2 regions of the Isoptericola sp. NPDC056618 genome follow, and region 1 is predicted to be linked to the other one. Evidence: riboswitches for the same ligand, from Rfam matches in the RefSeq annotation. Region 1 holds a riboswitch; the other holds the start of a gene.

What was found. A riboswitch is a leader RNA that binds a small molecule or an ion and turns the genes downstream of it on or off. The one in region 1 is predicted to bind FMN.
Region 2: it holds a riboswitch for FMN, as region 1 does, so the genes downstream of both, ribD (bifunctional diaminohydroxyphosphoribosylaminopyrimidine deaminase/5-amino-6-(5-phosphoribosylamino)uracil reductase RibD) here and pnuC (nicotinamide riboside transporter PnuC) in region 1, are expected to answer to the same signal.

The regions. Positions count from the first base shown of each region.
Region 1 covers NZ_JBHTVZ010000004.1:141,594-157,215, reverse strand. Annotated here, with positions in the region: gene ACFQ8T_RS08185 (rhamnogalacturonan acetylesterase) at 1-290, opposite strand, end outside; gene ACFQ8T_RS08180 (carbohydrate ABC transporter permease) at 292-1,248, opposite strand; gene ACFQ8T_RS08175 (ABC transporter permease) at 1,248-2,222, opposite strand; gene ACFQ8T_RS08170 (extracellular solute-binding protein) at 2,288-3,838, opposite strand; gene ACFQ8T_RS08165 (DUF624 domain-containing protein) at 3,871-4,557, opposite strand; gene ACFQ8T_RS08160 (glycosyl hydrolase) at 4,761-6,860, opposite strand; gene ACFQ8T_RS08155 (HlyD family efflux transporter periplasmic adaptor subunit) at 6,902-7,633, opposite strand; gene ACFQ8T_RS08150 (glycosyltransferase) at 7,630-9,327, opposite strand; gene ACFQ8T_RS08145 (LLM class F420-dependent oxidoreductase) at 9,607-10,530, opposite strand; gene ACFQ8T_RS08140 (disulfide bond formation protein DsbA) at 10,578-11,234, opposite strand; gene ACFQ8T_RS08135 (hypothetical protein) at 11,299-11,538, shown strand; gene ACFQ8T_RS08130 (class I SAM-dependent methyltransferase) at 11,661-12,839, shown strand; gene ACFQ8T_RS08125 (TetR family transcriptional regulator) at 12,850-13,653, shown strand; FMN riboswitch at 13,761-13,903, shown strand; gene pnuC (nicotinamide riboside transporter PnuC) at 14,029-14,745, shown strand; gene ACFQ8T_RS08115 (histidine phosphatase family protein) at 14,895-15,407, shown strand; gene ACFQ8T_RS08110 (extracellular solute-binding protein) at 15,412-15,622, opposite strand, start outside.
Region 2 covers NZ_JBHTVZ010000002.1:564,369-579,990, reverse strand. Annotated here, with positions in the region: gene tkt (transketolase) at 1-1,106, opposite strand, end outside; gene ACFQ8T_RS05795 (heme o synthase) at 1,699-2,550, shown strand; gene xerD (site-specific tyrosine recombinase XerD) at 2,607-3,593, shown strand; gene ACFQ8T_RS05785 (ParA family protein) at 3,701-4,666, shown strand; gene ACFQ8T_RS05780 (segregation and condensation protein A) at 4,659-5,630, shown strand; gene ACFQ8T_RS05775 (SMC-Scp complex subunit ScpB) at 5,627-6,316, shown strand; gene ACFQ8T_RS05770 (organic hydroperoxide resistance protein) at 6,319-6,741, opposite strand; gene ACFQ8T_RS05765 (TetR/AcrR family transcriptional regulator) at 6,874-7,494, shown strand; gene ACFQ8T_RS05760 (pseudouridine synthase) at 7,575-8,444, shown strand; gene cmk ((d)CMP kinase) at 8,549-9,241, shown strand; gene der (ribosome biogenesis GTPase Der) at 9,334-10,917, shown strand; gene ACFQ8T_RS05745 (hypothetical protein) at 10,947-11,987, shown strand; FMN riboswitch at 12,057-12,186, shown strand; gene ribD (bifunctional diaminohydroxyphosphoribosylaminopyrimidine deaminase/5-amino-6-(5-phosphoribosylamino)uracil reductase RibD) at 12,327-13,394, shown strand; gene ACFQ8T_RS05735 (riboflavin synthase) at 13,398-14,012, shown strand; gene ACFQ8T_RS05730 (bifunctional 3,4-dihydroxy-2-butanone-4-phosphate synthase/GTP cyclohydrolase II) at 14,009-15,325, shown strand; gene ribH (6,7-dimethyl-8-ribityllumazine synthase) at 15,322-15,622, shown strand, end outside.

The DNA of each region.
Region 1 (15,622 bases):
TCCGTGTACCCGCCCTCGGCCGCGAGCTCGTCGGGCTCCTTCTGGTCGTTGTGCCCGAACTGGATCACCACCGTGTCGCCGGGCCGCAGCTCGGCGAGCAGCTTCTCCCAGCGCCCCTCGGCCCGGAACGACGCCGTGGTGGCCCCTCCGATCGCGTGGTTGCGCACGACGTCGTCCGTGAACGCCGCGAGCTCGTCGCCCCAGCCCAGCAGCGGGATCTCCGGGTACCCCGAGGTGCGGCCGTGGTCGGTGGGGGCGACGGTCGAGTCGCCCGCGAGGTGGATGGTCATGTCAGCCCTTCACGCTCCCGATCAGCATGCCCTTGGCGAAGTGCTTCTGGAGGAACGGGTAGGCCAGGAGCACGGGGATGGTGGCCACGATGACCACCGCGAACTTGATGCCCTGCGCGGGCGGGGGCAGCTCGGCGCCCATGTCCTGCGCTGACAGCGACGCCGACGCGGTGACCTGCCGCAGGAACATCTGCAGGGTCCACATGTCCTGGTCGTTCAGGTACAGCAGCGGGGACATGTAGTCGTTCCAGATGCCGACGGCGTAGAACAGCGCGAACGTCGCGAGCACCGGCTTCGACAGCGGGATCACGACGTGCCGCAGGATCTGCAGCTCGTGCGCGCCGTCGATCTTGGCGGACTCCTCCAGCTCCTGGGGCAGCTGCTGGAAGAAGTTCTTGATGATGATCAGGCTGAACGGGTTGATCGCCATCGGCAGGATCAGCGCCCAGTACGAGTCGAGCAGGCCGAGCTGCTTGACCACCAGGAACGTGGGGATCATGCCCGCGGAGAACACCATCGTGAACACGACGACGGTCATGATGGTGCGCCGCCCGGGCAGGTCGACCTTCGACAGCGGGTAAGCCATCAGCGCCGTCAGCGCGAGCTGGACGAGCGTGCCGACCAGGGTCACGACGACGGTGGTGACGAAGGCCCGCACGAACGCGTCCGAGGACAGGATCGAGGCATAGGAGTCGGTCGTGAAGTCCCGCGGCCACAGGAAGAACGGTCGCGTGGTGATCTCCAGCTCGGTCGCGAACGACCCCGCGAGCACGTACAGGAACGGCAGCAGCGCCAGCAGGCCGACGGCGACGAGCAGCACGACGTTGACGACGTCGAACGCCCGGCCCGCACGGGTGTTGAACCGCTGGTGCTGCGTGGAGGGCCGGGACGCGCGCCGGGACGCGGGGCCGGGCGCCACGGTGGGCGTGGTGGGCACGGTGGTGAGCGGTGCGGCCATCAGAAGATCCCCTGCTGGTTGAAGCGCTTGGCGAGCCAGTTGGTGCCGAAGATCAGCACCAGCCCGACGATCGCCTTCGACAGGCCCACCGCGGTGGAGTAGGAGTACGCGCCCTGCTGGATGCCGGTGAAGTACACGTACGTGTCGAACACGTCCGCGACGGTGCGGTTGAGCGCGTTGGACATGAGGTAGATCTGCTCGAAGCCGGTGTTGAGGATCTCCCCGGTCTGCAGGATGAGCATCACGATGATCGTCGGGCGGATGGCGGGCAGCGTGATGTGCCAGGTGCGCTGCCAGCGGCCCGCGCCGTCGATGACGGCGGCCTCGTACTGCTCCTGGTCCACGCTGGCCAGGGCGGCGAGGAAGATGATCGTGCCCCACCCGGTGGACTTCCAGATCGTCTGCAGCAGGATCAGCGGGCGGAACCAGTCCGGGTCGGCCAGGTAGTTGGTCTCCGTGCCGGTGAGCCCGTCCAGGAAGGACGACAGCGGGCCGGTCCCGATCGCGAACAGCAGCGCGGTCAGCGACACCACGACCGTCCAGGACAGGAAGTGCGGGATGTAGACCAGCGTCTGCACCGTGCGCTTGAGCACCGACAGCCGCACCTCGTTGAGCAGCAGCGCCAGCACGATCGTCAGCGGGAACGCCACGAACAGGCTCAGCGCGGCCAGGATCAGCGTGTTGCCCAGCAGCCGCGGGAAGTCGGGGTTGGAGAAGAACTCCTGGAAGTGGTGCCAGCCCACCCACTCCGACCCCTGGATCCCCAGGAACGGCACGTAGTTCTTGAACGCGATCTGCGCGCCCCACATCGGCCAGATGCGGAACAGCAGGAAGTACAGGATGCCCGGCAGCATCATCACCAGCAGCCACCGGTAGCGCACCACCCGGGCCCAGCCGCGGTGCGGCCGGCGGGGCGCGGGAGGGGCGGCGGGCGCGGGCGTGCCGGCCTGCTCGACGTCGACGACGGCGGTCATCGCAGCCTCCTTCTCGGACGGGGTGCGGGGCCGGGCACCGAGGCCCGGCCCCGCACCGGAGGGGATCAGCCGAGCTGGCCGTAGAGCTCGTTCATCTCGGCCGTGACCGCGTCACCACCGCTGGACTTCCACTGCGCGATCGCCGCGTCGAGCCCTGCCTCGTCGATCTGCCCGCTGATGTACTGGATGCGGGCGTCGGCGATGACCTGGTCGAGCTGGACGCCGTTGGTCATGTAGGTCTCGGAGACGAGCGCCGCCCCGGGGTTGAAGACCGCCTTCTCGAGGTCCTTGGCCTGCAGGTCCGCGCGCTCCTGCTCGAGCTCGGCGTCGTACTCCGTCTCCGGCTTCGGCTTGTAGGCCTCGTAGCCGGCCACGTTGGTGCCGATCTGGGCCCACGAGCCGCTGACCAGGTCCGTGTAGTCCTGCTTCGACTCGTCGTTGACCGCGAAGCCGTCCTCGACCGTGAAGTTGTCCCCCTCGATGCCGTTGTTCTCCAGCACCTGGCCCTCGGTGCTGCTCAGCTCGTTCAGCGCGGTGAGCACCTGCGTGAGCTGCTCCTCGGTCTGCACCGACGCCTTCGGGACGGCGAGGAAGCCGCTGTAGCCGGGCGTCGGGAGCGCGAAGTCGCCGTTCGGCCCGGCGATGTTGCCCTGGAGCGCGACGAACTGGTCGTACGTCTTGGGGTCCTTCTCCTTGAACAGGCCCGCCAGCTGCGACGCGCGCGACTGGACGTCGATGATGATGCCGCCCTTGCCGTTGAGGAACGGCTCGTTCCACTGGGTGGAGCCGTCCATCGTGGCGTAGTCCTTGTTGACGTAGCCGTTCTCGATGAGCTGCTTCTCGTAGTCCAGCGCCTGCTTCCACTCCGGGGTGGTGAACGACGGGATCAGCTGGCCGCCCTCGTCCTTCCACACGTTGCCCGCGCCGAACCAGGTCTCGATGGCGTCGTAGGGGCTGCCCGTGCCGATCGACGCACCCCAGGCGGGGATGATCATCCCGTAGGTGTCGTCCTTGCCGTTGCCGTCGGGGTCGTCCTCGGTGAACGCCTTGGCGAGCGCCATGAGCTCGTCGGTGTTCGTGGGCTCCTCGAGGCCCAGGTTCTTCAGCCAGTCCTTGCGGATGGTGATGGACGTGCGCACGACGTCGCGGGCCCGGTACACGCCGTAGACCTTGCCGTTGACGCTCGAGGCCTGCTGGACGTCGGGGTTCTCCGTGACGAGGTTCGGGTAGTCGCCCGAGGCCAGGTACTCGGTGAGGTCCCAGAAGCCGCCGGCCTCCGCCGTCTGCACGAAGCCCTGGCTCTTCTGCTGGATCACCATGACGTCGGGGATCTCGTCGCCGGCCAGCACCACGTTGGTCCGGTCGCCGTACTCCGCGTTGGGCACCCACTGCATGTCGAGGTCCAGCCCCGCCAGCTCGGAGAGCTTCGCGCCCACCGGATCGTCGTCCTCCGGCGGCGTCGCGGAGAAGTACGGCGCCATGATCGAGAGCGAGTCGAGCGCCTCGCCACCGCCACCGCCACCGCCGTCGCCGTCGCCACCGCCGCTGCCGCAGGCCGCGAGCGTGAGGCTCCCGACCGCGAGGAGGGCCAGAGGGGCCAGCCGTCGTGTGCGCATGCTGTTCCTTTCGTCGGAGTGCACGTCGTCGTTCACTCGTCGAGGGGGTCGGTCTCCGCCTGGTCGCCGAGCCGGCGGTCGTTGGCGGCGTAGAAGGACAGGCAGAGGGCCGTGCACAGGTACGCCCACGCGCCGATCGCGACGACGGGCAGGAGTCCGGGCACGAACGCGGTGACGACGCCGACCAGCGCCGTCGTCGCCGCGAGCAGGAGGGGCGCCCCGGGGGAGCGCAGCAGGAACGCCCAGGCCAGGCGCGGGACGTCGCCGCGACGCAGGTCGTAGTGGGCGTCCATCGTCAGGGCGAGCAGCAGGTGCACGACGCCGAGGCCGGCGACGACGGCGAGCGCGACGCGGAGCACCGCGGGCGCGTCGTCGAGCAGGAGCAGGCTCGTCCCGGTGAGGGCGAGGGCCAGCAGGCCCGGCGCGGCGAGGAGGTTGGCGCGGCCGAAGCCGGAGGCCCAGGCGCGGACGAAGTCGCGCGCGGCGCGCTGGGTGTCGCCCCGCAGCCGCGTGCGGCTGACGACGGTCGCCGCGGCGAGCGCGGGCGCGACGCCGAGCACCACTCCCCCGGCCAGCGTGCCCGCGAGGACGAGGAGGTTGAGCAGGCCCAGGAACGCCAGCGTGTCGACCCACCCGAACCATCGCTCCAGCCGGGCGCCGTCGGCGGGGACCGCCGTACGTGCCGCCGCCACCTCCGCGCGCGCGCCCTCGTGTGCCATGGCCCGGTCCCATCTCCGTCGATGCCCGGGCCGTCGTCGGACCGGTCAGCCTCCGGGCCGGCGACGTCGCCGGCCCGCAGCGGGAAAGCGATTCCCCGCGTTGAATGGATTCACCGTAGAGCCCTCGGACGCCTCCGTCAACAGCCGTTCTGCAACGTTGAGATCACGGCCGCGCCCCGCTCTGCCGGCCTGCTGGACAGGCTCTACGCGGCGCGCACCAGCAGCCACGCGAGCAGCCACGAGCGCGTGTTCCCGTCGTCGATGCGCTCGCCGGGCAGGTCGCGGGCGACGCCGAGCGCCGCGGCGGCGTCCTCCGGCCCGGCCAGCGCGGCGTACACGAGCAGCTGGTCGCCGAACGTCACGTCCCACGACGCGGGGTCGTCGCGCGGCCCGGAGAGCGCCTCGTCGAGGTTGGCCCGGATGCGGTCCGGGTCCCCGCCGAGGTAGGTCGCGACCGGCTGTGCCGGCAGCACGAGGATCCCGAGCATCGCGCTCGGCTCGGCGCTGAACCACGTGGCCCAGTCCCGCTTGCCGCCCCACACGAGCGACGTCACCTGGTGGCCGAAGCCCTCCACGGCGGGGTCGTCCCGGTCGAAGTCGGTCCAGTAGGCGCGCGCCGACGCGGCCTCCGCGCCGAGCATCCACCGCGCCTGCTCCTCGAGCTCGGCGTCCCCCGTCGCCTGCGCCCACAGGGCCAGCCCGTTCCAGGCCGAGACGGCCTCGGACGCCGACTCCTGGTTGTTGCCGTCGGCGAACGGCGCGTACCCGGACGCCCACGAGTGGCCGGCGTAGACGTCGAACACCCGCAGCGCGGGCATCCCGCCGACCCCCGTGCCCGACGCGACGTCCGCGGCGAGCAGGTCCAGCACGGGCGCGAGGTCGGTGGCGAGCCCCGGGTCGTCGGCCGCCACGACGCCCGCCGCGTACAGGAAGTACCCGTAGTGGAAGTGGTGGTCGTTGGCCTCCTCCGAGCCGAAGCCCGGCACCTTCCCGACCACGGTCGCCAGCACCGGGTCGTGCACGAAGCAGCGCTCCGCGCGGTGCTCGCAACCGTCGGGCTCGGCCCACTCCCGCAGTCGTTCCTCGAGTCCCGACCTCAGCGGCCCGGCCACCCCGTCCAGCCCGAGCCCCTCCGCGAGGCCGAGCAGGGTGGCGTCCCGGGCCAGGGCCTTGCCCCCGAAGTACGTGTCGGACGGCGCCTCCAGGGTCCCCGCCTCCACGGCGGCCGCGTCGGCACGCACCTGGTCGGCGAGCTCCGCGCGCGCGTCGTCGTCCAGGCCCGACAGGTCGAGCCTGCCGGCCGGCTCCACCGCGGGGCTCGACCACCCCAGGGTCGTGGCCGTGCAGACGTCGACCGTCCCGTGCACGGTCGCGTACGAGCCGAGGCCGCAGGTGGCCCCCGTGGAGTCCGCCTGGTGGGGCATCCGCACGACGGCCGTGGGGCCCCCGTCCGCGGTGGCGTAGGTCAGCGCGCTGCTCACGCCGTCGTCGCCGGCGCCGTACGACGCGGTCACCCCGGTCACGGGGCGCGAGGCCGCCTCGACGAGGGTGTCGACCGACGCACCCGACGCCCCGTCCGGCACCGGGAACCATGCGACGGACTCGCCCGCGGCGAGCGTGAGCACGCGCCCGTCGTCGGAGAGCCCGGCACCGGGGTCGTCGGTGCCGCCCGGACCCACGAGGACGTGCTCGCGGTCGAGCACCTCGGTCGACGCCCGGCCGTCGGCGACGGTGAACGCCGAGGTCATCGCCACGTCCTGGTCGGACGCCGCGACGTACCGCAGCACGGGAGACCCCTCCACGATCCGCAGGTGCCCGAGCGCCGCCCCGGCGCCGTCGCGCAGCTCGACCGTCACCGACGCGACGTCGTACTCCGACACCACCGACGACGCGGCGCCGACGTCCGCGCCCACCTGCGGGTCGAACGGACCGAGGATCGAGGTCTCGGTCACCTGGACCTGCGGCAGCCCGTACGCGAACCCTCCCCCGGTCAGCGCGACCGCGAGCGGCACCGGGAACACGGGCTGCGGCGCGTCGCCGAGCGCCAGGCTGGAGAACCACCGGTTCGTGGGCGGCGCCAGGCCGTCGGCGAGTCGCGTCGTCGGCGTGGCCGCGACCTGCTCCTGGGGCAGCAGCGACACGTCGACGTCGGGCGCCGCGAGGCTCTCCTCCGGCGCCGGGGCGTCGACAGGGCCCGGAGGGTCCTCCCCGGCGGGCGCCGGCCCCCCGAGGACGCCGCAGCCGGACGACGCCAGGACCACGGCCAGGACCGCCGTCAGCACACCGGCGACCGGCGGCGGCACGCGCCTCCTCCGCCCCCCGGCGCCGCCCCGCGCGGGCGTCGTCACAGGCCCACCCGGCGCAGGAACTGGCTGAACGAGGCGTCCACGCCGGCGAGCGGGCCGTCGTCGTGCAGGTCGATCACCGCGGTGACCGGGGTGCCGGCCATGACGAGCCCGTGCTCGGCGCCGCGCACCAGGCCTGCGCTGGAGACGCGCACCGTCGCCTCCGCCTGGTTCTTCGTGTTCTGCACGGCCACCGCGTCCACGACGCCGTCCACCTCGGCCTGGTTGGGCAGCACCACCGTGACCGTGGCGCCGTCGCGGACGCGGGCGAAGTCCGCCGGGTCGAGCACGAGCCTCGCGTCGACGAACAGCGAGCCCTGGCGCTCGACGGTGGCGAGCACCTCCCCCGACTGCGCGAACGCGCCCTGGGCCACGGCCACGTCGGTGACGACGCCGTCGGCGGGGGCCACCACGGTCATCGTGCCGTCCTCGGCCACCTCGTAGGCGCCACCCTCCCGGCTGACGAGGCCGACGGCGAGGTCGTGCTGCAGCGTGAGGCTGCGCAGCACCAGCAGGGGGTCGCCGGCGCGCACCTCGTCGCCCTCCTCGACGAGCGCCTCGGCGACCGTCCCGGCGTAGTCGGTGCCCACGTCGAGCGTCTCGGCGGAGATGGTCGCGGCCGACGACGTGGCCTGCGACCCGCGACGGTTCATGACCAGGGTGAGCGCGGCGCACAGCAGCACCACGCCGAGCAGGCCTCCCACGAGGCGCAGGCGGTTGGTCCAGGTCACGCGGCACCTCCGGCGGACGGGACGGCGGCGCGGGCGCGGCGCGACTCGCGCAGCGCCGTGACGACGAACGCGCCGAGGATGAACGTGTTGGTGAGGTTCCAGGCCAGCGCCAGGCTGGGCAGCGGGTCGTCGCCCCACTCCTTCCAGACGCCGACGGCGGACGTCAGCAGCAGGAACGCGAAGCAGAGCACCTGCGGCAGCATGAAGTTGAACGGCGACTCGGCCCGGCCGGCGCGACCCGTGACGTGCCAGGCCTGCTCCTTGCCGGTGAGGGCGTTCCACAGTGCCTTCGTGTAGATCGGGAACGACACCGACGCGAGCATCAGCACCTCCCACCGGAACGACCCGAGGGTGAAGAACGCGATCGCGATCTGCATCCCGTAGAAGCCCAGGTAGTACAGCAACCAGGTGCTCGGCGAGATCGTCAGGTCCATCGGCGTGAGGTCCAGGTAGATCTGCAGCGGCGGGACCAGGAGCAGCACGAGGGGCGCGATGCCCGAGAGGTAGTGCGTGGCCGTGACCGTGTACTGCAGGCGCTGGTCGAGGGTGAGCCGTCGCCTCGGGCTCAGCGGGTTGTGCTGGAGCATGATCTCGAAGCCGCCGGTGGCCCAGCGCAGCTGCTGCTTGGTGTACGCCTCGACGGTCTCGGGGGTGTCGCCCACCGCGAGGACCGTCGGGATGTAGACGGTGCGCCAGCCACGCTCGTGCAGCAGGAGCGACGTCCACACGTCCTCCGACTTGGAGTCCGTGTACATGCCGCCGATGTCGTCGACCGCCGCCCGGCGGAAGATCACGTTGGTGCCGACGCAGAACGCCGCGTTGAAACGGTTCCGGCCGGGCTGCACGAAGCGGTAGAACACGGCCTGCATGTAGCCGGCGCCGCGCGAGATGAGGTTGTCGAGGTTGCCGTACGTCTGCGGGGTCTGCACGAAGGCGACGTCGTCGGAGACGAAGAACGGGACCGTCTCGACCAGGAGCTCCGGCCTGGGGACGAAGTCTGCGTCGAGGATGACGAAGTAGTCCCCCTTGGCGATCGTCAGCGCGTGGTTGACGTTGCCGGCCTTGGCGCCGTGGCTCGACAGCCGGCGCACGTAGCGGGCACCGAGCGTGGCGGCGAGGTCGCGCACGTCGTCCGAGCGGCCGTCGTCGAGCACCCAGGTGCGGTGGCGGCCGCGCAGGGCGACGGCGGCGCGCACCGTGCGCGCGACCGTGTCGAGGCTCTCGCCGTACGTCGTGATGAAGACGTCGACGGTCACGGGTCTGTCGTGCAGGTACAGGGTCCAGCGCGTGGGGTCGTCCTCGGCCTCGTCCCGCACGATCTCGGGCAGGTCGAACAGGCGGTCCTGCGCGTGGTGGAAGGAGAAGCCGCGCGGGTCGTAGCCGCTGGAGAGCACCGTCCACATCGCGAGGAGCGCCTGCACGACGAGGATGGTCTCGGCCGTGATCACCATGACGTACGGCAGCGCGTCCCCGCGGTGGGCGGGGTTGAGCAGGAAGACGGCGTAGGCCACGACGCCGAGCGTCGCGAGCAGCATGATCAGGGCGAGCGACGGCGACCGCGAGGCGGCGTTCTCGTCCCTCGGCGGGGCGGTGGGGCGCGGCGGCTCCGCGCGGAGCGGGCCGGGGGGGCGCGACCGGACGTGCTCGGTGCGGCGCGGGGTGACGACGAGACGGTCGAACTCGGAGACGGACATGGCGTGTCCTCCGGGCATGGGCGCGGTCGTGCGGCGGGGAGCGTGGACCACGTCGTCCGGGCGACGGCGGCGTCGTGTCGGTCCTGCGGGCCTGCGGCGGGCGCGACCTCGGCCCTGAACGGGTCGAGGTGACCCGCTCCGGAGAGCGGGCCACCTCGTCGTCTGTCGGGAACATAACCCCGCCGCGCCCCCGTGTCACGGCTTCGGCGGGGTGAGTTCAGCAGGCGAGACCGTCGCCCTGGCCGACTGTCGCCGCAGGTCACAGGCCTGCGGCTCGCCTCAGAGCTGCGTCGCGACCTCCCGCGCCACCAGGTCCAGGTGGTCGAGGTCGTGCAGGTCGAGCACCTGCAGGTACACGCGCTGGATGCCCTGGTCGCGCAGGGAGCCGAGCAGGTCGACGGCCTCGGAGACCGTGCCCGCGACGCCGTGCTCGCGCAGCTCGGCGGGCTCGCGGCCGATCGCGGCCGCACGTCGCGCGAACTCCGCCTCGTCCTTGCCCACCGCGAGCACCAGCGCGACGGACTGCACGATCGAGTCCGGGGTGCGCCCCGCCTCCGCCAGCGCCTCGTTGATGACGCCGATGCGCGGCGCGACCGTGTCCAGCTCGGGGAACGCCTGGTTGTACTCGTCGCCGAACCGGGCGGCCAGCGCCGGCGTGCGCTTCGGCCCGCCCCCGCCGACGATGACCGGGATCTTCGCCTGGGCAGGCTTGGGCAGGGCCGGGGAGTCGACGAGCGTGTAGTGCTCGCCGTCGAACGAGTACGACCCGCCGGCGGGCGTGCCCCACAGGCCGGTGAGGATCTCCAGCTGCTCCTCGAGGAGCCCGAACCGCCGGGCCGGGAACGGGATGCCGTACGCCTCGTGCTCGCGCGCGAACCAGCCGGCGCCGAGCCCGATCTCGACGCGGCCGCCGGACATCTGGTCCACCTGCGCCACCTGGATCGCCAGGACGCCGGGGTGGCGGAACGTGGCCGACGTGACGAGGGTGCCGAGGCGCACTGTCGACGTGTCCCGGGCCAGGCCGGCCAGCGTCGTCCACGCGTCGGTGGGGCCCGGCAGGCCGTCGCCGCCCATCGTCAGGTAGTGGTCGGAGCGGAAGAACGCGCTGTAGCCGAGGTCCTCGGTCGCCTTCGCGACGGCGAGCAGGTCGTCGTACGACGCGCCCTGCTGGGGCTCGGTGAAGACACGCAGGTCGAGGGTCACGGGTTCGCCTCTCGGTGGAACGGTGGGACCGGCGGGGCGCCGGGAGGTCAGTCGAAGGTCGGCGAGGAGGTGCGCGACCGCTTGAGCTCGAAGAAGTCCGGGAACGACGCGAGCGCGACGGCGCCGTCGAAGATCCGCACCGCGTCCTCGCCGCGCGGGATGCGCGTGAGGACCGGGCCGAAGAACCCGACGCCGTCGACGTGGATCGTCGGCGTGCCGACGTCCTCGCCCACCGGCTTCATGCCCTCCTCGTGCGAGACGGCGAGGGCGGCGTCGTAGGCGTCCGACGTCGCGGCGTCGGCCAGCGCGGCGGGCAGACCGGCCTCGGCCAGGGCCTCCACGGCGACGGCGTCGAGGTCGTCCCGGCGGCCGCCCGGGTGGATGCGCGTGCCGGCCGCGGTGTAGAAGGCGCTGAACGCCTCGGGGCCGTGCTCGGTCTGCACCGCCGCGGCGACGCGGCCGATGCCGCGCGACGCCTCGATCTTCGCCCGGTAGTCCGCCGGGACGTCCCGGTCCTTGTTCAGCAGGTACAGGCTCATCAGCCGGAACGTGAGCTCCACGTCCCGGTGCTCCGCCACCTCGAGCGCCCAGCGCGACGTGATCCACGCGAAGGGACACAGCGGGTCGACGTAGACGTCCACGACGGGGACGGTCGTGGTGGGGGCGGTCGTGGTCGTCGGCGCGGTCGTGGTCCCGGAAGTCACGACCGCCACCCTACCCATGCCGGGGGCACGTGTTCCGCGGGAGGGGCAGCGGTAGCCTCGGCCCGTGCGCAAGGTGCGGTGGGCGAGCGTGTGGACCGTGGTCGGGGCGTGCGTCGTCGCGCTCGCGATGCTGTGGGTCGTGCTGCGGGGCAGGGTCTGGGCATGGATCCCGTTCTTCCTCGCCGCAGGGGTCGCCGTCCGGGAGATCCGGTACCTGCAGCGCGCCCGGCGTCCCGCCGAGGCGGGCTTCGACGAGCGCCGCCGAGGGAAGCCGGACGACGACCGCAGGCGCCGTCACGGCTGACGCGGATCACCCGCACGGGCCGTCGACGCGCCGGGCTCCCGCGGGCTAGCGTCGAGACGGGCGCCGCCTCCCGACGACGCCGCGGGGCCCGCACGTCCGGGCCACGGCACGGAGGTGCCGCCATGTCCGACCCGACCGACACCGCCGACACCGGCGACACCGCCGACGCGTTCGCCGAGCGGCTGTTCGCCGCCACGCTCGGCGCCATCGACGTCCTGGCCGTGCACGTGGGCGACCGGCTCGGGTGGTACCGGGCGCTCGCGTCGTCCGGCCCCCTGACGTCCACGGGGCTCGCGGAGGCCACCGGCACGGCCGAGCGGTACGCGCGCGAGTGGCTGGAGCAGCAGGCGGCGTCCGGCGTCCTCGTCGCGGAGGACGCCGGCGCGGCACCCGCGCTCGACGCGGACCCGCAGCACGTCGCCCGGACCCGCCTCTACGCACTGCCCGCGGCGCACGCGGAGGTGCTGACCGACACGTCCTCGCTGTCGTACCTGGCGCCCCTGGCCCGGTTCGTCGGCGCGATCGGACCGCAGCTGCCCCGTCTGCTCGAGTCGTACCGGGACGGCGGCGGGGTGTCGTGGGACCAGCTCGGCGACGACGCCCGCCAGGCGCAGTCCGACGTCAACCGCCCGTGGTTCGAGCGCCGCCTGGCACCGACGCTCGCGGCGCTGCCCGCCGTCCACGAGGCGCTCTCCCGGCCCGGGGCCCGCGTGGTCGACGTCGGCTGCGGCTTCGGCTGGTCGACGCTCGCCCTCGCCGAGGCGTACCCGCTCGCCGAGGTCCACGGCGTCGACGTCGACCGTCCGTCCGTGGCTGCCGCACGGGCGGCCGCCGCGGAGGCGGGGCTCGAGCGGCGGGCCTTCTTCCACCTCGCGGACGCCGCGGAGCTCGCCGTCGCCCAGCCGTACGACGCGGCGTTCGCCTTCGAGTGCGTGCACGACATGCCGCGCCCGGTCGCCGTGCTCGAGGGGGTGCGCCGCGCGATGCGGCCGGACGGCGTGGTGGTGGTCATGGACGAGGCCGTCGCCGACGAGTTCCGCGCCCCGGCCGACGACGTCGACCGGATCATGTACGGCTACAGCCTGTTCGTGTGCCTGCCGGACGGCCTGTCCACGAGCCCGTCGGCCGGCACGGGCACCGTGATGCGCCCGGCCACGCTGCGGCGCTACGCGCGTGCGGCCGGCTACGCCGGCGTCGAGGTGCTGCCGGTCGACGACTTCGGCTTCTTCCGGTTCTACCGGCTGCTGCTGGGGTCCACGGACGAGCGGACGCAGCGGGGACGACCGGCGGTGCCGGAGTAATCTCCCTGGCATGACCGCCGTCCGGACGCACACCCACGCCCAGGCCGTCGACGCCGCGATCGACCTCTTCTCCCGGCAGGGCTACGAGCAGACCACCGTCGAGGAGATCGCCGACGCCGCCCGCGTCAGCCGTGCGACGTTCTTCCGCCGCTTCCGCTCCAAGGAGGACGTGGTCTTCGCGGACCACGAGCTGCTCCTGGAGGAGGTCGTCGTCATGCTCGCGGAGACCCGGCCCGAGGCGCGGGCCAGCGAGGAGTCGGGCCGCGCGCCCGAGCGGGCGTGGGACCCGACCACCGACCCGTACCTCGAGGTCTGCCGCGCGGCCCGGCTCGTCTTCGACCACCACGTGGGCCAGCGAGAGACGTCGATCGCGCGGCACCAGCTGCTGCAGCAGGTGCCCGCGCTGCGCGACCGCGAGCTGGTCACGACGCACCGCTACGAGCGCGCGTTCACCGCCTACCTGCGCGACACGCTGCCGCCCGACCGGTCCACCACCACGATGTCGATCGCGTTCGCGGCGTCCGTCGTCGCGGTGCACAACGCGATCCTGCGGCGCTGGCTGCGCAACCCCCACCTCGACCTGCGCCCGGAGCTGGAGGAGGCGTTCGCCGACCTCCGGCGGGCGGCCGTCGCCCCGTTCGCGCACGACGACGACTCCACGGCGCCGTCATCCGCCCCCGCCGACGCCGCCTCCGCCGGCGAGGGCCGGACGGTCGCCACGGGCGGCGACGGGAAGCGCGTCGTGGTCACGGTGCTGGAGCCCGGGGCGGGGCCGGACGACGTCGCGCGCGCCGTCCGCGACGCGCTGGCCTGACCGACGGTCGAGACGGCCGGACGCGGTGCGGCCGGCGGGAATGCCGCTGTGGCATCCTGAGTTGTGCAGGACACCGCCGGGACCTCCGGCGGTGGAAAGACACGCACGTACGTGCTCCGGGGTCGGTGAAATTCCGAGCCGGCGGTGACAGCCCGCGACCCGGCCTCCCTTGCTCCGGCAGGGTGGGGCCGGCTGACCTGGTGAGATTCCAGGGCCGACGGTCAAAGTCCGGATGGGAGGAAGCACGTGCGGCACGCACCCGTCAGGGTGGGTGCCGCCGGGCGTCGTGCCGCCGACGACGGCCCCACGGGGCCCGACGCGGCGAGCGCCGACCCCTCACCCCGGACGCCGCACCTCGGACCGGGAGAGTGAACGATGGACGCGATCGACGCGTTCTTCAACGCCACGCTGACCATCGGCGACCAGCACATGTCGTGGCGCGAGATCGTCGGCAACCTGTTCGGCCTCGCCTCCGCGCTCGGCGGCATGCGCCGCAAGGTGTGGGCGTGGCCCGTCGGCATCGTCGGCAACCTGGTGCTGTTCACCGTCTTCATGGGCTCGTGGTTCGGCGACTCGAGCCGCGCCGACATGCTCGGCCAGGCGGGCCGGCAGGTGATGTTCCTGATCGTGTCGATCTACGGCTGGGTGCAGTGGCGGCGCACCGAGCGTGCCGCCCTCGAGGTGCGCGCGGACGGCAGGATCCCCGCCGACGGGGGCGCGGCGGTGCACCCGCACTGGGCGTCCTGGCGGGAGCGCGTCGGGATCGTCGTCGTCATGGTGGGCGGCACCCTGCTGCTCACCCCGTTGTTCCGCGCCCTCGGCTCGTACGAGCCCGTGTGGTCGGACGCGTGGATCTTCATGGGGTCGCTGGTCGCCACGTACGGCATGGCCAAGGGCTGGGTCGAGTTCTGGCTGGTCTGGGTGGCGGTCGACGTCGTCGGCGTGCCCCTGCTCTGGTCGGCGGGGTACTACGCCACGGCCCTGATGTACGTGTTCTACGGCGCGTTCACCCTGACCGGGTTCTTCGTGTGGTGGCGCGTGCACCGGCGCGAGCAGGCCGAGGCGGAGACGACGCCCGCCGTCGCGCCCTGACGGCGCTCGGCGCGGCAGCTCGGGCTCGGCGCGGCAGTTCGAACTGCCGCGCCGAGCACGAACTGCCGCGCTGAACGCTCAGTCGTCGATGTCGAGCCCGGTGCCCGGAGGAAGGTCGTCGGTCCGCGAGGCACGGGCAGACTGGCCCCGTGCGCGTCACCGTCGTCCGTCATGCAGCCCCCCACGTGTCCGACGACGTGCCCCCGCACGCCTGGCCGCTCTCGGCGGCCGGCCGCGCGGCGGCGCGCGGGCTCCGGCTCCCGGACGGCGCGCACGCCGTCGCGAGCGACGAGCGCAAGGCGGTGGAGACGCTCTCCCTCGCGCTCGGCGGCGCCGACGTCCCCACGGACCCGCGGTTCGGGGAGGTCCGGCGCCCGCCCGAGCCCGTCTCCACGGAGTTCCGGGAGGCGCGTCGCGCCTGGGTCGAGGGCGCCTCCGACGCGCGGCACGACGGGTGGGAGTCCGCGGCGGACGCGGCCCGCCGCTTCGACGACACCGTGCGCGAGCACGCCGGCGGCGGCGACCTGGTCGTCGCGACCCACGGCATGGTGCTCACGGCCTGGCTGGTCGCGACCGGCCACGTCGCCCCGGGTCCGCCGGCAGGGGCGTTCTGGCTCGGGCTGCGGCTCCCCGACGTCGTCACCGTCGACCTGGGCGGATGACCGCTCAGAGGGTGTCGTTCATGGCGTCGACGAAGCCCTCGGGGTCGAGCTCGCCCGTGAACACCTGATGCAGGTGGTCGAGCAGCGCGGCCGCCTGGTCGGGCGGGACGGCCTGGTCCCAGGAGAGCTGGAAGTGCGGGGCCGAGTCGACCATCTCGTACACGGCACGCAGGTACTCCGCGCTGTCGCCTTGCGTCAGGCGCTCGTCGATCCCC
Region 2 (15,622 bases), on a different contig from region 1:
AAGACGGGCAGCTCGTCGGTCCAGCCGGCCGGCAGCTCGTGGGCCACGAGGCGGTCCAGCAGGGCGGCGCGCTCCGGGGCGGCCGTGCGCCACGCGTCGTACGACCGGTCCCACGCGGCGCGCTGGTCGGCCTGCCGCTCGGCGACGGCGCGGGTGTAGGAGAGGACCTCGTCGTCGACGGCGAAGGTCGCCTCGGGGTCGAGGCCGAGTGCGACCTTGAGGCCGGCGACCTCGTCGGCGCCCATCGCGGAGCCGTGGATGCCGCCCGTGTTCTGCTTGGTGGGCGAGGGCCAGCCGATGATGGTGCGCAGAGCGATGAACGACGGGCGGTCGGTCTCCGCCTTCGCCGCCGCGATGGCCGCGGCGAGCGCGTCGACGTCCTCGGCGTAGCCCGTGCCGCCCTGCGTCCAGTCCACCCGCTGGGTGTGCCAGCCGTACGCGGCGTAGCGCGCGAGGGTGTCCTCGGTGAACGCGATGTCGGTGTCGTCCTCGATGGAGATCTTGTTGTCGTCCCAGATCACCACGAGGTTGCCGAGCTTCTGCGTGCCGGCGAGCGACGACGCCTCGGACGTCACGCCCTCCTGCAGGTCGCCGTCGGAGGCGATGACGTACACGTGGTGGTCGAACGGCGACTCGCCGGGCGCGGCGTCGGGGTCGAGCAGGCCCCGCTCGCGGCGGGCCGCGAACGCCATGCCGACCGCGGACGCGAGGCCCTGGCCGAGCGGGCCGGTCGTGATCTCGACGCCGGGGGTGTGGCGGTACTCGGGGTGGCCGGGGGTCTGCGAGCCCCAGGTGCGCAGCGCCTCGAGGTCGTCCAGCTCCATGCCGTAGCCGGAGAGGAACAGCTGCAGGTACAGCGTGAGCGAGGAGTGGCCCGCGGAGAGGACGAACCGGTCACGACCGACCCAGTGGGGGTCGGACGGGTCGTGCCGCATCGTCTTGCCGAACAGCAGGTACGCGGCGGGGGCGAGGGAGATCGCCGTGCCGGGGTGGCCGTTGCCGACCTTCTCGACGGCGTCGGCCGCCAGCGCCTTGATGGTCTTCACCGCGCGGTCGTCGAGCGAGCTCCACTCGAGCGGGGCGACGACGGGGTCGAACGCGTTCACAGATGTGCCTCTTTCCTGCCCGGAGCGAGCCCCGGGTGATTGCTGCTGCTCTGCCGGTACGGGGCGCCGTCGCGTCGGACGCCGCACGGGGTCCTCGAGGCGACGGCGGGGGCACGGCGTCGAGGGGCCGACCGGGGTGGGCGGCCCGCTGTTCACCGTTGTGCAGCACCACCCTAGCGCCGAGCATTCCCGGCACGCCCGTCCCGGCACGGTTCGTCCCACCAGGTGAGCCGGGCGCCGCGCGCGCCGGAGGATGTCCGGGGAGATGACGTCCGCGCGGGCATTTCTCACAGCCGGGAGGCCGTCGCCCGGGCCGCCGCGACGCTGACCTCGGCGTACGATGAGGCGGCGACCGTCCCACGTCGCCCGAGCTCCCCGGACCCCCAGCCGAGAACGGACAAGCACGCGCGTGAGCACCACGAGCACCACGACGTCCCACCCCCAGGCGCCGACCCGCGCGGCCGCGCGCGCCGAGCGGGAGCGTGCCGATGCGGACCGGGCGGACCGCCGCGGAGCGGACGCGGAGCAGGGCGGGGGCGCGAACGGGGCGCCGGGCACCGGCTGGAGGGACCGCCTCGGGGCGTACGTCGCGCTGACGAAGCCGCGCATCATCGAGCTGCTGCTCGTCACGACGCTGCCCACGATGATCCTCGCGCAGGGCGGCCTGCCCTCGCTGTGGCTCGTGGTCAAGACGCTCGTGGGCGGCACGCTGGCCGCCGCGTCCGCGAACGTCTTCAACTGCTACCTGGATCGCGACATCGACCAGGTGATGAACCGCACCAAGCGGCGCCCGCTGGCCACGGGGGAGATCACGCCCCGGGCGGCCCTGGTGTTCGCCACGGTGCTCGGCGTCGTGTCGCTGCTGTGGTTCGCCCTGCTGGTCAACGTCCCGGCAGCGTGGCTGACCTTCGCGGCCATCGCGATCTACGTGGTCGGCTACACGATGATCCTCAAGCGCCGCACGCCGCAGAACATCGTGTGGGGCGGGATCGCCGGCTGCATGCCCGTGTTCATCGGCTGGGCCGCGGTGACCGAGTCGCTGAGCTGGGCCGCCGTGGCGCTCTTCGGCGTGATCTTCTTCTGGACCCCGCCGCACTACTGGCCGCTGTCGGTGAAGTTCAAGAAGGACTACGCGAACGCCGGCGTCCCGATGCTGCCGGTCGTGGCCACGGACCGCCGCGTGGCGGTCGAGATGGTCGCGCACACCGCCGCGATGATCGCCTGCTCCCTCGCGCTGGTCCCGCTCGCCGGGATGTCGTGGTTCTACACGGCCGTCGCGGTCGCCTCGGGCGGCTGGTTCCTCTGGCTCGTGATCGCGATGCTGCGCCGCGCGGGGCACCCCGAGCGGGGCAAGCTCGGCGCGATGAAGGTCTTCCACGGCTCGATCACGTACCTCACGGTGCTGTTCATCGCCGTCGCGGTCGACGTCTTCCTGCCCTTCTGACCCCTCCGGGGGCCCGGGCAGCCGTGGCCGTCGCCGCCTCGGGGCATGATGTCCGGGTGCCCGACCTCTCGTCCGCCCCGCCCCTCCCGCCCGCGCTGGCGGCCGCGCTGCAGGACTACCTGGCGCACCTCGGCGTCGAGCGCGGGCTGTCGGCCAACACCGTCGCGGCCTACCGCCGGGACCTGGGCCGCTACGCGCGCCACCTGCGCACGACGGGGCGGTCCGGTCTCGACGACGTCGGCGAGCGGGACGTCGAGGAGTACGTCGTGGTGGTCCGGCAGGGATCGGACGGCGGGGCGCCGCTGTCGCCGTCGTCCACGGCCCGCGCGCTGGCCGCGGTGCGCGGCTGGCACCGGTTCGCGCACGCCGAGGGCACGACGAGCGCCGACCCCGCCTCCCAGGTGCACGCCCCCAGCGCGCTGCGCCGGCTGCCGCACGCGCTGTCGGTCGACGAGGTCGCCCGCCTGCTCGACGCGGCCGGCGCCGGGGACGGCCCGGTGCCGCTGCGCGACCGCGCCCTGCTCGAGCTGCTGTACTCCACCGGCGGACGCATCAGCGAGGTGGTCGGCCTCGACGTCGACGACGTCGACGGGCTGCTCGACGGCGGCGGGCAGGACGGCGTGCCGCGCGCCGGGTCCGTCCGGCTGCGCGGCAAGGGGGACAAGGAGCGCGTGGTGCCCGTCGGCTCGTACGCGCGGACCGCGCTGGAGGCGTACCTGGTGCGTGCCAGGGCACCCCTCGCGTCGGCGGGCCGCGGCACGCCCGCGCTGTTCCTCAACACCCGCGGCGCGCGCCTGTCGCGGCAGAGCGCCTGGTCCGTGCTGCAGGCCGCGGCGGAGCGCGCCGGCCTGACGCAGCACGTGTCGCCGCACACGCTGCGGCACTCGTTCGCCACCCACCTGCTCGCCGGCGGTGCCGACGTCCGCGTGGTCCAGGAGCTGCTGGGGCACGCCTCGGTGACGACCACGCAGATCTACACGATGGTGACGCGCGACGCGCTGCGCGAGGTGTACGCCGCGGCGCACCCCCGCGCCCTCGGCTGAACGTCCGTCGAGACTCCGGCGTGCTCGATGCGGCTCGGTGCGGCGGGGCTCCCGGAAGGGCGGCGCGCCCGGCGTGCCGCCCGGACCCCGGGAGGCCCTGAGGTAGCGTGACGCAGGTGAGCGAGGGACTCGGGAGCGACACCATGACGCAGACGACCACGAGCGACGCCTCACCGGCCGCGGCCACCGCGACCAGCCCCGCGGGCAGTCCGGCCGGCGGGCTCGAGGAGCCGCGTACCGACGTCGTCGGGCGGCCGCTGCCCGACTTCCGCGACCCTGCGCCGCTGGCGTCCCACGGGCCCGCGCGCATCGTCGCGATGTGCAACCAGAAGGGCGGGGTCGGCAAGACCACCACGACGATCAACCTGGGCGCCGCGCTGGCCGAGTACGGCCGCCGCGTCCTGCTCGTGGACTTCGACCCGCAGGGCGCGGCCTCGGTGGGGGTGGGCGTCAGCCCGCACGACCTCGACCTCAGCGTCTACAACCTGCTCATGGAGCGCGACGTCAGCTTCACCGACGTGCTGCAGTCCACGAACATCGAGGGCATGGACGTGCTCCCCGCGAACATCGACCTGTCGGCCGCGGAGGTCCAGCTCGTCGGCGAGGTGGCCCGTGAGTCGGTCCTCGCCCGCGCGCTGCGACCGGCCCTCGACGACTACGACGTGATCCTCGTGGACTGCCAGCCGTCTCTCGGCCTGCTCACGGTCAACGCCCTCACCGCCGCGCACGGGGTGCTCATCCCGCTGGAGTGCGAGTTCTTCGCCCTGCGCGGCGTGGCGCTGCTCGTGGAGACGATCGAGAAGGTGCGCGACCGGCTCAACCCGGCCCTGGAGATCGACGGCATCCTCCCGACGATGTACGACTCGCGCACCCTGCACTCCCGCGAGGTCGTGGCGCGCGTGCACGAGGCGTTCGGGGACACGCTGCTGCACACGGTCATCGGGCGCACGGTGAAGTTCCCGGACGCGTCCGTGGCGGCCGAGCCGATCACCAACTACGCGCCGACCCACGCCGGCGCGGCCGCGTACCGGCAGCTCGCTCGGGAGCTCGTCGCCCGTGGTGACGCTGCCTGACGTCGCCCCGGAGCAGGGGGAGGCGGTCGACGCCGTCGACGGCTCCGCCGCCCGGCCGGGGTTCGAGGTCCACCTCGACAACTTCACCGGCCCGTTCGACCTGCTGCTGTCGCTGATCGCCAAGCACGAGCTCGACGTCACCGAGGTGGCGCTCGCGGCCGTGACGGACGAGTTCGTCGCGCACATCCGCGAGGCCGAGACCGCGTCCCGCGAGGCGACCGCCCGCGGCGAGGAGCACCCGTCGTGGGACCTCGGGACGGCGAGCGAGTTCCTCGTCGTCGCGGCCACCCTGCTGGACCTCAAGGCCGCGCGGCTGCTGCCGGGCGTCGTCGAGGAGGACGCCGAGGACCTGGAGCTCCTCGAGGCCCGCGACCTGCTGTTCGCCCGGCTGCTGCAGTACCGCGCGTACAAGGAGGTCTCCGGCCTCCTCGCCGAGCGGCTGGAGACCGAGGGGCGCCGCGTGCCGCGTTCGGTACCGCTCGAGCCGCACCTCACGGCGCTGCTGCCGGAGCTGGTGTGGACCCTCGACGGCGCGCGTCTCGCCGAGCTGGCGGCCAGGGCCCTGGAGCCCAAGCCCCCGCCCGTCGTCGGGCTCGACCACCTGCACGCCTCCACCGTGAGCGTGCGGGAGCAGGCGGGCGTGGTGGCGCGCCGGCTACGGCGCGAGCACGTCGCGACCTTCCGGGCGCTCGTCGCAGGGGAGGAGCGGCTCGTGGCCGTCGCGAGGTTCCTCGTCCTGCTGGAGCTGTTCCGCTCCGGCCGGGTGGCGTTCGAGCAGGCCACCGCGCTCGGCGAGCTGACCGTCCGGTGGACGGCGGACGACGACGGCGACCACGGCTCGGACGAGGAGGACGACGGCGAGCTCGCGGCGGGCTTCGAGGAGTTCGACGGGACGCCCGAGCAGGACGAGGGGACCGGGGGGCCCGCCGCGGGTGTCGCCGGCGTGACGGAGGTTGTGGCATGACGCAGCAGGCGGACGAGCAGGCGGAGGCCGTCGGGCCGGAATCGGCGGCCGCGCCCGAGCCGGTGGTTGACGTCGACGTCGACGACCTGCCGGGCGGGCTGGCGGCCGCGCTGGAGGCGGTGCTCATGGTCGCGGAGTCGCCCGTGGCGGTCGAGCGGCTCGCGGCCGGCGTCGCGCGGCCCGTGCCGGAGGTCGCGGAGGTGCTCGAGGAGCTGGCCGCGGAGTACCGCGGGGAGACAGGCGGGCGCCCGCGCGGCTTCGAGCTGCGCGAGGGCGCGGAGGGGTGGCGCGTCTACTCGGCGCGCGCCCAGGCCGACGTCGTCGGCGCCTTCGTGCTCGAGGGCCAGTCGTCCCGCCTCAGCCAGGCGGCCCTGGAGACGCTCGCCGTCATCGCGTACCGCCAGCCCGTCACCCGCGGGCAGGTCTCGGCGGTGCGCGGCGTGAGCGTCGACGGCGTGGTGCGGACCCTGCTGGCCCGCGGCCTGATCGCCGAGACGGGCCAGGACCCGATGACGGGCGCCGTGCTGTTCGGCACGACGGGTGAGTTCCTCGACCGGATGGGCTGGTCGTCGCTCGAGGAGCTGCCGCCCCTGGCGCCGCACCTGCCGGACGTCGCCGAGGCGATCGCCCTGGACCCGTCCTCGGCCCTCCGTCGCGGGCTGGCGGAGGACGGGCCCGACGCCTGAGGTCAGGCGACCGTCGCGTCGACCGTGACCTCGACGTTGCCCCGGGTGGCGTTCGAGTACGGGCACACCTGGTGCGCGGCGGCGACGAGCGCGTCGGCGGTCGCCTGGTCGACGCCGCCGAGCTCGGCGTGCAGCGCGACCGCCAGCCCGAAGCCGCCCTCGGGCGTCGGGTGCAGCGAGACCTCGGCCACGACGGCGGAGTCGCTCACGGTGGCCTTCTCCCGCCGCGCGACGAGCTTCAGCGCGGAGTGGAAGCAGGCGGCGTACCCCGCGGCGAAGAGCTGTTCGGGGTTCGTGGCGCCCCCCGCGCCGCCCATCTCCTTGGGGATCGCGAGGTCGACGTCGAGAAGTCCGTCGTCGGACCGCGACCGGCCGTCCCGTCCGTCTCCGGTGGCGGTCGCGACTGCCGTGTAGAGCGCGCTCATGCTGGTCCTCCTGGATCGGAAACCTAGTAGAGTTACTAGTTCGTCTACTAGACCACGTGACGCCCGTCGTCGCAAGCACCCCGGATCGCGCCGCGCCCCCCGGGGCAGGTCTCGACGTGAGAGGTTGGTGCGATGGGAACCAGGACGGCTGCCACGCCCCCGGAGCGGTCGCCGGGGCGCGGGCGGGTGCGTGAGCGGATCCTCGAGGAGGGGAGTCGGTTGTTCTACGCGGACGGCGTCCGCGCCGTGAGCGCCGACAAGGTCATCGCCGCGGCGGGCGTGTCCAAGGTCACGTTCTACCGCCACTTCCCGACGAAGGACGACCTCGCCGTCGCCTACCTCCAGGCGATCGCGGACGAGGAGCGCGCGCTGCTCGAGCGGCTCCGGCGGGACCACGCCGGCGACCCGGCGGCGGCCCTCGCCGCCCTCGCCGAGGCCCTGGGTGCCGTGGCCGGCAGCGCGCAGTTCCGCGGCTGCGCCTTCGTGAACGCCGGGGCCGAGTACGCGGACGCGGCGCACCCGGTGCGCCGGATCGTCGCCGATCATCGCGCCCGGTACGCGGGCTTCTTCGCCGGCGTCGCGCGGGACGCGGGCGCCGACGACCCGCAGGCAATGGCGGCCGAGCTGATGATGCTGCGCGACGGGGCCATGGTGTGCGGCGACGTGGACGACGCCCGCGCGGTCGCACCCCGCCTCGCCTCGGCGTTCGCGGCGGTGCTCGCCGCCCACCGCGGGGCCGCGGCCGGCGCCTGAGGGCCGTGCCGTCGCACCGGCGCAGGGCGTGGTGCGGCGTCGTCGAGCAGGACCGGCCCGACCTGAGAGAATCGGGCACCATGAGCACCGAACGCCGCGGCGGGAGCCGCCGCACCAGCCGCCCCCAGGGTCCCGCCGCACGGCGCACGCAGCGCCCGCGCCAGGCCCCGCCCCGCCGTCCGGCGCCGCGCTCCGGCGAGCCGGACCGTGACGTGCACGTCGCGGACGGCGTCCGGCTGCAGAAGGTGCTCGCCCAGGCGGGCCTCGGCTCGCGCCGCAAGTGCGAGGAGCTCATCGCCGAGGGGCACGTCGAGGTGGACGGCGTCCTGGTCACCGAGCTCGGGGTGCGCGTCGACCCGGCGAAGGCCGTTGTGCACGTCGACGGCATGCGCGTGCAGCTCGACACCTCGAAGATCACCCTCGCGCTGAACAAGCCGCTCGGCGTGGTCTCCACGATGAGCGACCCCGAGGGCCGCCCCACGCTCGCCGACCTGGTCAGGGACCGACCGGAGCGGCTGTTCCACGTCGGCCGGCTCGACGCCGACAGCGAGGGCCTGCTGCTCCTCACGAACGACGGCGAGCTCGCGAACCGGCTCGCGCACCCGCGGTACGAGATCCGCAAGACGTACCTCGTCACCGTGACGGGCGGCGAGTTCTACCCCCGCCACGCCAAGCAGCTCACCGACGGCGTCGAGCTCGAGGACGGCCTCGCCCGCGCCGACAAGGTGCGTGTGGTGGACTCCGTGCCCGGCGAGACCATGCTCGAGGTGGTGCTGCACGAGGGCCGCAACCGGATCGTGCGCCGCATGCTCGACGCCGTCGGGTTCCCGGTGACGCGCCTCGTCCGCACCCGCATCGGCCCGATCGTGCTGGGCGACCTGCGGGTCGGGCGCTCGCGGGTGCTCGGGCGCACCGAGCTCGGCACCCTGATGCGCGACGTCGACATGTGACTCGACGCACCCCCTCCAGGAGTCCCCGCAGTCCTCGTAGTCCCGTAGTCCCGTAGTCCCGCAGTCCCGCGCGGCCCCCGCGCGACAACAGAAGGTGAGCACACGTGGTCGTCATCGCCGTCGACGGTCCCTCCGGGTCCGGCAAGTCCAGCGTCTCCAAGGCGGTGGCGGCCCGACTGGGGCTCGCCTACCTCGACACGGGCGCGATGTACCGGGCCGCGACGCTGTGGTGCGTCGACGGCGGCACCGACCTCGCCGACCAGGCGGCGGTGGCCGACGCCGTGCGCGCCATGCCGCTCGAGATGGGGGTGGACCCGGCCGCCCCGGCCGTCCGCCTGGACGGTCGCGACGTCGCCGCGGCGATCCGCACCACCGAGGTCTCCACGGCCGTCTCGCAGGTGGCCACCAACCTCGACGTGCGCGCCGAGCTCCGGCGCCGGCAGCGTGCCGTGATCGAGACCGAGAGCGCGCCGGGCGGTTTCTCGGGCGGCAAGGGCGTCGTCGCCGAGGGCCGCGACATCACGACCGTCGTCGCCCCCGACGCGGACGCCCGCGTGCTGCTCACCGCGAGCGAGGAGGCCCGACTGCGCCGCCGCTCGCTCGAGGTGCACGGCGCGGCCGACGAGTCGGCCGTCGAGGCGACGCGCGACCAGGTGCTGCGCCGCGACCGCGACGACTCCACCGTCAGCCAGTTCCAGGTCGCCGCCGACGGCGTCGTCACCGTCGACTCGTCCGACCTCGACTTCGACCAGACGGTCGACGCCGTCCTCGCGGTCGTCGCGCAGGTCACCGCCTGACCCGTCACCCGACGCCGGCGCGCGGCACCGCCCGGACCCGGTGACGCGGGTCTCGTTCGTGACAGGCCGCTCGGCCTGGGAGAATGGTGCGCATGACCACTCCCGCCGACGGCTCCGTGCCCGCTGCCGAGCCCACCGACGAGCCCACCGCCCCGCCTGCGCCCGGCGTCGCCGCGGCGCCCGCGGACCATGCGGAGACCGAGGGCCGTGACGCCGTGGCGGAGGTCCTCGAGACCGACGGCGACGACGAGGCGCGAGAGCGCGCGCTGCGCGCCGGCCTGGAGGACTTCGAGCTCGACGAGGCCGACCGCGCGCTGCTGGACGCCGAGTGGGACGAGGAGGGATTCGGCCCCGGCGAGGCGCCGCTGCCGGTGCTCGCCGTCGTCGGCCGCCCGAACGTCGGCAAGTCGACGCTCGTCAACCGCATCCTCGGCCGCCGCGAGGCCGTCGTGGAGGACACCCCGGGCGTCACCCGCGACCGGGTGAGCTACCCCGGCGAGTGGGCAGGCCGCGAGTTCACCCTCGTGGACACGGGCGGCTGGGAGGTCGACGTCGCGGGCATCGAGTCGAAGGTCGCCGAGCAGGCGGAGGTCGCCGTCGAGCTGGCCGACGCCGTCATCTTCGTCGTCGACTCCACCGTGGGCGCGACGTCGACCGACGAGCGCGTCGTGGAGCTGCTGCGCCGCTCCGGCAAGCCCGTCGTCCTGTGCGCCAACAAGGTGGACGGGCCGTCGGGCGAGGCCGACGCCGCCTACCTGTGGTCGCTCGGCCTCGGCGAACCGCACCCCGTCTCCGCGCTGCACGGCCGCGGCACCGGCGACCTGCTGGACGCCGCGATGAAGGTGCTGCCCGACGTCTCCGAGCACGGCGAGCTGCGGCCGGCCGGCCCGCGCCGCGTCGCCCTCGTGGGGCGCCCGAACGTCGGCAAGTCCTCGCTGCTGAACAAGATCGCGGGCGCGGACCGCGTCGTCGTCGACGAGACCGCGGGCACCACGCGCGACCCGGTCGACGAGCTCGTGGAGATCAAGGGCGTGCCGTACTGGTTCGTCGACACGGCCGGCATCCGCCGCCGGGTGCACCAGACCCGCGGCGCCGACTTCTACGCCTCGCTGCGCACCCAGGCCGCGATCGAGAAGGCCGAGGTCGCCGTCGTGCTCGTCGACGCCTCGCAGCCGATGACCGAGCAGGACACGCGCGTCATCTCCCAGGCCGTCGACGCCGGCCGGGCGCTCGTCATCGCGTACAACAAGTGGGACCTCATGGACGACGACCGTCGCCCGTACCTCGAGCGAGAGATCGAGCGGGACCTGGTGCAGGTGCAGTGGGCGCCGCGCGTCAACGTCTCCGCCCGCACGGGCTGGCACACCGACAAGCTGACGCGCGCGCTCGAGACGTCGCTCGAGTCGTGGGACACCCGCATCCCGACCGGGCGCCTCAACGCGTTCCTCGGCGAGCTCGTGGCCGCCCATCCGCACCCGCTGCGCGGCGGCAAGCAGCCGCGCATCCTGTTCGGCACCCAGGCCTCGACGCGCCCGCCGCGGTTCGTCATCTTCGCCACCGGGTTCCTCGAGGCCGGGTACCGACGCTTCATCGAACGCCGCCTGCGCGAGACCTTCGGGTTCGAGGGGTCGCCCATCGAGATCAGCGTGCGCGTGCGGGAGAAGCGGCGGCGCTGACGCGCCGGTGAGCCGCTGATGAGTCGCCGATGAGCACGGCCCCGCTGGCCCGCCGTGGTCGCCTGCTGCGCCTGGGCGCGGCGCGCGACACGTCGGCGGTGCGCCACCTGGTGACGTTCCTGGTCGTCACGGTGGCGACGGTGCTCGTGACGCGGTTCCTGCTCGCGGCCTCCGGGTACCCGCAGGTGGGCGGCGGCGGGCTGCACGTGGCGCACGTCCTGTGGGGCGGCCTGGGCATGGCCCTCGCGGTGGTGGTGCTGCTGTCGTGGGTCGGGCCGGCGCCGCGGTCGCTCGGCGCGGTGCTGGGCGGCGTCGGCTTCGGGCTGTTCGTCGACGAGATCGGCAAGTTCGTCACCTCCGACAACGACTACTTCTACGAGCCGACGGCGGCGCTGATCTACGCGGTCGTCGTCGTGCTCGTGCTGCTCGTGGAGGCCCTGCACGGGCGACGGGCGCACCACCCCGCGGAGTACCTCGCGGTGGCGACCGACCGCGCCGTGGCCGGCGTGGCGGGCGGGTTCACGGACGCGGAGCGCGAGGAGGCGCGGGCGCTGGTGGAGCGCGGCCGCGGCGAGCCGGCGGCGGAGGAGGTCGCCGCGCTGGTGGAGGCCGTGCCGCGCGACGACGTGACCGTTCCGGATCCCGTGCGGGCGCTGGTCGTCCGGGTGTCCACGTGGTTCGCCGAGGCGATGGAGCACCGGTGGGCCGCCGCGGTCGTGACGGTGGCGGTGCTCGGCACCGGTGCGGGGTCGGTCGTGGTGGCGCTGCGGGTGCTGCTCGGCGGGATCGCGGTGCCGTCCTGGGTCGGCGTCGGGATCCTCGTGGCCGTCGCCGCGACCGTGGCGTGCGTCGTGCGGGCGCTCGTCGTCGGCCCGCGGGACCACCGCGCGGGGGCGGTGTGGGTGCGGCGCGGAGTCCTCGTCAGCCTGCTGGTCACCCAGCTCCTCGCGTTCCGCGCGGTGCAGTGGGTGGCCGTGGCGGGCCTGACGGTGGACCTCCTCGTGCTCGTCGCCCTCGGCGTCGCGCTGGGGCGGGACGACGAGCGGCGCACGGCGCGCGGTCGCGGGTGAGACGTGCGCCACTCGGGCTTGCCACGCGGGTGCGGGCCGTGGCACGGTCGGCGATGACGAGCGAATTGCTCGCGTGCTCTGGGGTCGGTGAAATTCCGAGCCGGCGGTGAAAGTCCGCGACCCGGTCACAGCCTGTGACCGGTTGACCAGGTGGAACTCCTGGACCGACGGTCAAAGTCCGGATGGGAAGCGCACGCGACGGCTCCCCGTCCGGTCCGACCCCCGGCCCCTCGGCCGGTGTCGTCCTTCGTGACGACCTTCCGCGACCGGTCGGTGCGAGCACGTCCGACCCCGCCTTCCTGCCCCGGGGTCCGCGACCGGACGACAGGGGCAGGACGGATGAGTGCCACCAGGGCGGAGCGCGCCGCGATGCAGCGCGCGCTGGAGCTGGCCGCGCAGGGGCCGGCCCGCGGACCGAACCCACGCGTCGGCTGCGTGCTCCTCGACGCCGACGGCGCGACGATCGCGGAGGGCTTCCACCGGGGCGCGGGCACGCCGCACGCCGAGGTCGAGGCGCTGCGCCGCGCGACCGAGTCCCGCGGCCCGGGCGGGGCGCGCGGGGCCACCGCCGTCGTCACGCTCGAGCCCTGCAACCACCACGGCCGCACCGGTCCCTGCGTCGACGCGCTGCTGGCCGCGGAGGTCGCGCGGGTCGTGCACGGCCAGCACGACCCCAACCCCGCCGCGTCGGGCGGCGCCGCACGCCTGCGCGCCGCGGGCGTCGAGGTCGTCGGCGGCGTGCTGGCGGACGAGGCGCGCGCGCTCAACACCGTCTGGACGCGCGCGCTGGAGCTCGGCCGTCCCGTCGTCACCTGGAAGGTCGCGAGCACGCTCGACGGGCGCTCCGCGGCCGCCGACGGCACCTCGCGCTGGATCACGGGGCGGGCCGCGCGCCACGACGTGCACCGCCTGCGCGCCGGGGCGGACGCCGTCGTCGTCGGCACCGGCACCGCGCTCGCCGACGACCCCGACCTCACCGTGCGGCACGCCCCGCTGACCGGGCAGCAGCCGGACCGGGTCGTCGTCGGGCTGCGGGACCTGCCCGCGTCGTCACGGCTGGCGCGCGCCGCGGCGGCCGGCGAGGCCGTGATCCACCTGCGCACCCACGACCCGCACGAGGTGCTGGACCTGCTCTGGTACCGCGAGCACCGGCACGTGCTGCTCGAGGGCGGGCCCGCGCTCGCCGCCGCCTTCTGGCGCGCCGGGCTCGTCGACGACGTCGTCGCCTACGTCGCGCCCGTGCTGCTCGGGGTCGGCGCGTCGGCCGTCGCCGACCTCGGCATCGGGACCGTCGCCGACGCCGCGCGCCTCGACCTCCTCGACGTCGCCGTCCTGCCCCGGGACCCGGACGACCCCACCGACATCCCCACCGTGCGGCTCGCCCTGCGGCCGCGGAAGGAGCACTGAGCCATGTTCACCGGAATCGTGGAGGAGCTCGGCACCGTCGTCGCGGTGCGCGAGCACGCCGACGGTGCCCGCCTCATCGTCGCCGCCGAGACCGTGCTCGAGGGCGTCCGGCTCGGCGACTCGATCGCCGTCGACGGCTGCTGCCTGACTGTCGCGGAGACGGGGGAGCACGACGGCCGCGCCACCTGGACCGCCGACCTCATGGCCGAGACCCTGGCCCGTACGAGCCTCGGCGGGCGGCGGGCCGGAGACCCGGTCAACCTCGAGCGCGCGCTCGCGGCGGACGGGCGGTTCGGCGGGCACGTCGTGCAGGGGCACGTCGACGGCGTCGGCACCGTGCTCGCCCGCACGCCGGGCACGCAGTGGGAGCTCGTCGACGTCGAGCTGCCCCCGGAGCTGGCGCGATACGTCGTGGCGCAGGGCTCGATCGCCGTCGACGGCGTGAGCCTCACCGTCGTCGACGCCCGGGACGACGCGTTCACCGTGAGCCTCATCCCCGAGACACGGGCGCGGACGACGCTCGGCACCCGGGCCGTCGGGGAGCGGGTCAACCTCGAGGTCGACGTGCTGAGCAAGTACGTCGAGCGGCATCTCGCGGCGACGGCGGCGGCACGATGAGCGGCACGGTGAACGACTCCGTCGAGCGCGTCGCGCGGGCGATCGCGGACGTCGCGGCCGGGCGCCCCGTCGTCGTCGCGGACGACGCCGACCGGGAGAACGAGGGCGACCTCATCCTGGCCGCCGACGCGGCGACGCCGGAGCTCATGGGCTTCCTCGTGCGGCACACGAGCGGCCTCGTGTGCGTGGGCGTGGCGGGCGAGCAGCTGGACCGGCTCGGCCTGCCCCTCATGGTCGAGGCCAACCAGGACGCCTACCGCACGGCCTACACGGTGACGGTCGACGCCGCCACGGGAGTCTCGACCGGCATCTCCGGCGCCGACCGGGCCCGCACCGCGCGCCTGCTCGCCGACCCGGCGGCCGGCCCCGCCGACCTCACCCGTCCCGGGCACGTGCTGCCGCTGCGGGCGCGCCCCGGCGGAGTCCTGGAGCGGCGGGGGCACACCGAGGCGGCCGTCGACCTCGCGCGCCTGGCCGGGCGGGGCGAGGCCGGGGTGCTCGCCGAGCTCGTGCACGACGACGGCACCATGATGCGGCTGCCCGCGCTGCGGGAGTTCGCGGCCGAGCACGGCCTCGCCCTGATCAGCGTGGCCGACCTCGCCGCCTACCGACGCGCCACCGAGATCTTCGTCGAGCGCGTCGCCGTCACGACCCTGCCCACCCGGCATGGCGACCTCGCCGCCGTCGCCTACCGGGACACCCGCACGGGGGACGAGCACGTGGCGCTGGTGGCCGGGCCCCTCGACTCCCTCGCGGACCCGGCGCAGGGGCCGGTGCTCGCGCGCGTGCACTCCGAGTGCCTCACCGGGGACGCGTTCGGCAGCCTGCGGTGCGACTGCGGGCCGCAGCTCGACGAGTCGCTGCGCCGGGTCGCCGAGGCCGGCCGCGGCGTCGTCGTCTACCTGCGCGGGCACGAGGGACGGGGGATCGGCCTGGCCGCCAAGCTCGCCGCCTACGCCCTGCAGGACGCCGGCCGCGACACCGTCGACGCCAACCTCGACCAGGGGCTGCCCGCCGACGCCCGCGACTACACCGCCGCCGCGCACGTGCTGCGCGACCTCGGGGTACCGGGCGTGCGCCTGCTGACCAACAACCCCGCCAAGGTCGACGGCCTCGTCGCCGGGGGAGCGGAAATCGTCGAGCGGCTGCCCCTCGTCCTGCCCGCCCACCCGCGCACGCTCGGCTACCTGCGCACCAAGCGCGACCGCATGGGGCACGACCTGCCCCATGTGTCCGACACCCTGCACGACACCGGAGGAATCACGATGGACCGGACCCCCACCGCCCCGATCGTCGCCGGAGCGGCCCGATGAGCGGCGCGGGCGTCCCCGCCGCCGCGCCCGTCGACTGCTCCGACCTGCGCGTCGCCGTCGTCGCCGCGAGCTGGCACCAGGTCGTCATGGAGGGCCTGCTCGACGGCGCGCTGCGCGCCTGCGCCGACCACGCGGTCGCCGAGCCACGCGTCGTGCGGGTGCCCGGCTCGTTCGAGCTGCCCGTGGCCGCCCAGGTTCTCGCGGCCGCCGGGTACGACGCCGTCGTCGCGCTGGGCGTCGTGATCCGCGGCGGCACCCCGCACTTCGACTACGTGTGCGCGGCCGCGACCGACGGGC